One region of the Paenibacillus sp. FSL R10-2736 genome, then DNA from elsewhere that is predicted to be linked to it. Evidence: riboswitches for the same ligand, from Rfam matches in the RefSeq annotation. Region 1 holds a riboswitch; the other holds the start of a gene.
The links. A riboswitch is a leader RNA that binds a small molecule or an ion and turns the genes downstream of it on or off. The one in region 1 is predicted to bind thiamine pyrophosphate.
Positions count from the first base shown of each region.

Region 2: linked by a shared signal. The riboswitch ahead of thiC (phosphomethylpyrimidine synthase ThiC) and the one ahead of NSQ73_RS21595 (thiamine phosphate synthase) in region 1 are both predicted to bind thiamine pyrophosphate.

Region 1 covers NZ_JBBOBN010000001.1:5,007,032-5,010,288, forward strand. The annotation lists gene thiH (2-iminoacetate synthase ThiH) at 1-141, opposite strand, end outside; gene NSQ73_RS21585 (thiazole synthase) at 173-937, opposite strand; gene thiS (sulfur carrier protein ThiS) at 1,032-1,235, opposite strand; gene NSQ73_RS21595 (thiamine phosphate synthase) at 1,219-1,893, opposite strand; TPP riboswitch at 2,007-2,109, opposite strand; gene NSQ73_RS21600 (SDR family oxidoreductase) at 2,304-3,176, opposite strand.
Region 2 covers NZ_JBBOBN010000002.1:636,770-640,026, forward strand. The annotation lists gene NSQ73_RS31005 (tetratricopeptide repeat protein) at 1-453, shown strand, start outside; gene trxB (thioredoxin-disulfide reductase) at 600-1,553, shown strand; TPP riboswitch at 1,626-1,732, shown strand; gene thiC (phosphomethylpyrimidine synthase ThiC) at 1,902-3,257, shown strand, end outside.

The DNA.
Region 1 (3,257 bases):
CGGTGACAGCAAAGCCATCAGCCCGTCCTCGTCCAGCCGCTCCAGACGAAGCGCCCGCTTCACATCAAGCGCAGTATACTGCTTCCATACCCCCTCGTAGGGAAGCTTGTCCAGCCGTGTCAGCCTATCATAAAAGCTCATGTCCTTCCTCCCTCTTCATAAACAGCATCAGTCATGCCAGAAATCCGGTCAGCGGCGAAGAAGCTGCGGCTGTCTCTTCCACCGGCCCCAGCCCGGCCAGATAGGCCTTCCGCCCCGCCGACACCGCTTCGCGGAATGCCTCCGCCATCAGCTGCGGGTCCCGGGCGGTGGCAATTGCCGTATTCAGCAGCACAGCGGCTGCGCCCATTTCCATCGCCTCAGCAGCCTCGGAGGGTCTGCCAATACCGGCATCCACGATGATGGGCAGACCCGTTTCTGATATCAGAATCCGGATCAGCTCCTTGGTCTGCAGCCCGCGGTTAGAGCCGATTGGCGCTCCCAGCGGCATGACGGCTGCAGCTCCGGCCGCCTTCAGCCGGAGTGCGGCTGACAGATCAGGACTCATGTAGGGCAGAACTACAAAACCCTCCGCAGCTAGGATTTCCGTGGCTCGGATCGTCTCGGTATTATCAGGCAGCAGATATTTCTGATCATTGATAACCTCAATCTTCACCCAGTCTCCCAGCCCCGCTGACCTTGCCAGCCGGGCAATGCGTACCGCTTCCTCTGCGGTGCGCGCACCGGAGGTATTGGGCAGCAGCGTCATGTGGGAAGGAATATGGCTGATAATATTGTCCTTGCTCTCCGGATCTACCCGGCGCAGGGCAACCGTAATGACCTGTGAACCCGAGCGGGCGATCACTTCGGGAATAAGAGTGTTGCGGCTGTATTTTCCGGTCCCGATGAACAGTCTGCTCGTTAAAGTAACTCCTCCAATAATCAAAGGATCCTGCATCATATCGCCTCCTGTGATAAGTCGTTGCCTTTATCTTAATTGCGTATTGGCATTCTTGCGTCTACCGCACACCGCACACACAGTTACCAGTTACCTAGCCTCCGCCGACAAAATGAACCAGCTCAACTCGGTCACCTTCATTCAGCAATGTATCTTCATAAACCTCTCTGCCGGCAAGCTCACCATTCAGCTCCACAATAACCAGCTTCCCGGTCCACTCAGGCCGGGCCAGAAGATCAGCCAGCGTCCGGCAGCTCTCTTCATACCTTCCTCTGCGTCCGTTAACGGTCAAATTCATTCCAGTTCACCTCCTTTGCCCGGTATGGGGGGTCATTCAGGACTTCAGCATATGCTGCGGCCTGAACGGATGATCTGTAAGCCTGAGCGGCGCCAGCAGGATCCGTCGCTCCGCATATCCCGGACATTACGGCTATTCCGGCAGCCCCCTTCGACAGAACGATTCCGGTATTGCCCGGTGTGATGCCTCCGATAGCAATCAGCGGTATACTGCTGGAGCGGACAGCCACTTCCAGCTGCGCCAGGCCCCGTTCCCGCTGTCCGGGCTTGCAGGCTGTGGGGAATACATGTCCATACAGACAAAAGTCCGCTCCCTGCTGTCCGGCGCGTGCCGCTTCCTCCGGGGAATGCACCGACCTGCCCAGCCGCAGGCCCGGGGCAATGCCGCGCGCCTTGGCAGGCGGCAGGCTGTGCCAGGCCAATTGGACGCCGGCTGCCCCTGCTGCCAGAGCCACATCAATCCGGTCATTAATAACCAGCTTTGAGGGCGGAACCCCCGCTTGCAGCAACCGCTCTGCGGCAGCCAGAAGCTCCCGTGCGGACAGGGCTTTTTCCCGGAGATGGATATAATCCACCATGGTATGTACAGCAGCAGCCAGCCCCGCAAACTGCTCCGGATTCAGCCTCCCGTCCGAGATCAAATGGATTTCTTTCAGCACCTTCACCTTCCCTTCTATACGACATTCCGGAAAATACAAAAAGACCGCCCCCTGTATCAGGAAGCAGTCCGGAATATAAGCAGGAATACCGGGTAAGCCGTTACCCCCGCTGCATTATTCATTCTCCACTTCCCTACGCTGGTATAAACCAGATCAGGTTCAAAGGGTCCGAACAGATATGTTCGTCTCAGCCTTGCGGCACCCCTAGTGATCGTTCATATTCTATTGTTCTTGCAGTTTGTATATTAGCATATTATTCCTGTAAGAGCTATTCTTTAATAGATTCAATTATTAAGTCCAGCGGGTTTAAGCGGCAAAAAAGCCAGCCTTCCGGCTGACTTTTCATCTGTTGAACGTTTGATTCTTTAAACCAGTATAAACTGATCCGGCTTACATAGCAGTGCCAATGGTCAGCCGTTAACGATCTCGCCGCCGTTCACATGCATGACCTGACCGCTTACATAAGAGGAATCGTCAGAAGCCAGATACACATAGGCCGGTGCCAGCTCCTCGGGCTGTCCCGGACGCTTCATCGGCTGGGTGCCGCCGAATTCACTGACCTTCTTCGCGTCAAACGTAGACGGAATCAGCGGCGTCCAGATCGGGCCCGGTGCTACCGCATTCACGCGGATGCCTTTGTCTGCGAGATTCATCGACAGGGAGCGGGTGAAGCTGAGAATTGCTCCTTTGGTGGACGAATAGTCCAGCAGCTGCGGGCTGCCGCGGTACGCCGTGATAGACGTAGTGTTGATGATCGTGGAGCCTTTTTTGAGAAGGGGCATCGCTGCCTTGGTCAGATAGAACATGGAGAATATATTCGTCCGGAACGTCCGCTCCAGCTGCTCGGCGGTAATGTCCTCAATCTTATCCTGCGGATGCTGCTCTGCCGCATTGTTGATCAGGATGTCCAGCTTGCCGAGTCCCTCAATGGTTTTATTAATCAGATCCTGGCAGAAGGCCTCGACCCCGATATCACCGGAGATCAGAATACACTTCCGACCCTCCTGCTCCACCTGGCGTTTGGTTTCTTCCGCATCTTCATGCTCATTCAGATAGGATATCACCACATCTGCGCCTTCTTTGGCAAAATGAACGGCAACCGCACGCCCGATTCCACTGTCCCCTCCGGTAATGAGTGCGGCCTTGCCCAGCAGCTTGCCTGCTGCCTTGTAAGCTGAGGTTTCAAACTCCGGAAGCGGGTTCATCTCGCTTTCAATTCCGGGCTGCTGGTCCTGTACCTGCGGAGGCAGGGTTTTGACGGGTTGTTTGCTGGTGTCTGGCATAATCCATTCTCCTTTCGCTGTACCGTTATACTGTTTTTACTAATCATGTTAGGTTGGCTAAAAGTCTGGTGTTTATGCATC
Region 2 (3,257 bases), on a different contig from region 1:
GCGGCGCTGTTCAGCCTGCAGCGGCTGATTGGAGAGAATCTGGAAGAAGCTGCAGCTCCTGAGGAAGAGCCGTTGCAAGCGGCCTCCAGCCCCAAGGGCCCGGCTGAATGGAAGGAAGACTGGCAGCGGATTATCGATCATACGGTGGCCATGATGGACCGGAGATATGATGCTGTGCAGAAGAAGGATGCAGAGTTTATCTGGAAGCAGTTCATCGGCAGCCTGTATCCGGATGTACCGTTATTCCGCAATGACGGCGGCTGGTGTGCGGCACTGGAGTATCTGACTGCCAGGCTGCACGGGCGTCCGGTCACCTTCCGCGAGGCGGCACAGCGTTACGGCGTCTCGGTCTCCATGGTAAGCCGCTATGCACGGCGGATCGACAGTGAATGCGATACCCAGGGCATGCTGCCGGGAACGGACGGCTTGTCGCCGTCCACCAACAATATTTGAACCCTTTTGTTCAAATATGAGAATTTATATGTTTCACACGATAACTTATCCTTATATTTCTCGCTGAAACGGTACCGTCCTAATAAAAGGACGATAAAGCCGTTTCCACTTGTAAATACAAACCTACTTGTAAGGAGGCCAATGTAATGTACAAAACGATTGTAATCGGAACAGGCCCGGCCGGGCTGACTGCCGCGATTTATCTGGCGCGCGCGAACCTGAGCCCGCTCGTAATTGAAGGCTTGCAGCCGGGAGGACAGCTGACAACGACGACAGAAGTGGAGAACTTTCCAGGCTTCCCTGAAGGGATTCTGGGTCCTGATCTGATGGACAACATGCGTAAGCAGGCCGAACGCTTCGGCGCTGAATTCAAGAATGGCTGGGTGGAGTCGGTTGACTTCTCTCAGCGTCCGTTCAAGGTGACTGTAGACGGAATGGGTGTACTGGAAGCGGAGTCGGTCATTATTTCGACCGGCGCCTCCGCCAGATACCTGGGTATCCCGGGTGAGCAGGAGAATGTAGGACGCGGGGTCAGCACCTGTGCGACCTGTGACGGATTCTTTTTCCGAAACAAAAAGATTGTCGTGGTCGGCGGCGGCGATTCCGCGATGGAGGAAGCCAGCTTCCTGACCCGCTTTGCTTCCAGCGTAACGCTGGTTCACCGCCGTCCGGAGCTGCGTGCTTCGAAGATCATGCAGGACCGCGCACGCGACAACAGCAAGGTGTCATGGGCACTGAACCGCACGCCGCTTGAGGTAACCGTCGGCGATACCGGAGTTAAGGGCATCACCGTCCTTAACAATGAGACGGGACTTACCGAGCTGGTGGAAGCGGATGGTGTATTTGTCGCTATCGGACATACACCGAATACCGCTTTCTTAGGCGGGCAGATTAACACCGATGCCAATGGCTATATAGTGGTTAACCCGGGCACCACAGAGACGAATATTCCCGGCGTATTCGCTTGCGGCGACGTGCAGGATACGCGTTACCGTCAAGCCATATCGGCAGCCGGAACCGGCTGTATGGCCGCCATGGATGCCGAGAAGTTCCTGGAAGGCACGATGGTGCATGACTGGAGCGAATCGCTCGATAAATAACCGGAGAAGGTTCTTGTTATTTACGGGTTTACAAAAAAATCCTATACCAGTAGAATGTATTTAATTAGATAAGATACCCACTAGGGGAGCCTGAATAGGCTGAGACGGGAAAAGTGAATTTCCGGACCCTTGAACCTGATCTGGATCATACCAGCGTAGGAAAGTGGAGTCGGACCTTTTTTTGAATACAGTCTTATTGGGCTGTTCCTTTGATAAAGCCGCTCCAGGTGGAGCGGCTTTTTGACTTGCAAGAATTCATATACCTTGTGCTATACATGATTCTTCGGCTCAGTCTGCTGCGTGAAATCTTATCTGATTGGCTTATAGAGCGAAGAGGAGGAGATTAGAATGCCAGAAATGATGAAGAACGAAGAGGTGGACCTTTCCCGATTTCCTGCAAGCCGCAAAGTGTATGTAGAGGGCTCGCGCCCGGATATTCAGGTTCCGATGCGGGAGATCAGCCTCAGCAGAACCGAGGGCGTTGCCGGGGAAGAGGAGAACGAACCGCTGCGTGTCTATGACACAAGCGGAATTTACACCGATGCTGCGCAAGAGGCTGACATTCGGAGGGGGCTGCCGCCGCACCGTTTATGCTGGATTGCGGAGCGTGGCGATTCGGAGGAATACACCGGAAGAGCTGTGCAGCCGGAGGATAATGGAATCCGCAGGGGCGGGCCGCCCGCAGAGGCTTATCCAGGGCTGCAGCGGAGTCCCCTGCGGGCACATGCGGGCCGCAATGTTACCCAGCTGCATTATGCGCGGCAAGGGATCATTACTTCGGAAATGGAGTATATCGCGATCCGCGAGAATACCCGGCCGGAATTCGTAAGGGATGAGGTAGCCGCCGGACGGGCCATTATTCCGGCCAACATCAATCATCCCGAGAGCGAGCCGATGATTATTGGCCGTAACTTCCTGGTTAAGATCAATGCGAACATCGGAAATTCTGCGGTGTCTTCTTCTATTGAAGAGGAAGTGGAGAAGATGCGGTGGGCAACCCGCTGGGGGGCCGACACCATCATGGACCTCTCCACCGGCTCCAAGATTCATACCACCCGTGAATGGATTATACGCAATTCTCCTGTGCCTGTCGGCACGGTGCCCTTATACCAGGCGCTCGAAAAGGTGAACGGCATAGCCGAGGATTTAACCTGGGAGCTCTATCGCGACACGCTGATTGAGCAGGCGGAGCAGGGGGTCGATTACTTTACCATTCATGCCGGGGTGCTACAGCGCTATATTCCGCTGACTGCCGGAAGAATGACGGGAATCGTATCACGGGGCGGCTCGATTATGGCCGCATGGTGCCTTGCCCATCAGCAGGAGAACTTTCTGTACACACACTTCGAAGCTATATGTGAGATTATGAAGACGTATGATGTGGCCTTCTCTCTGGGGGACGGACTTCGTCCGGGTTCTATTGCAGATGCCAATGACGAAGCTCAATTCGCTGAGCTGGAGACGCTGGGAGAGCTGACAGCGCTGGCCTGGAAGCACGATGTTCAGGTAATGGTTGAGGGTCCGGGGCATGTGCCGATGCACAAGATTAAGGAGAATATGGACAAGCAGCTCGAGATTTGCCGGGAAGCCCCTTTTTACACCCTGGGTCCGCTCACTACCGATATTGCACCCGGTTATGATCATATCACTTCAGCCATCGGGGCGGCGATGATCGGCTGGCTCGGGACGGCTATGCTGTGTTAC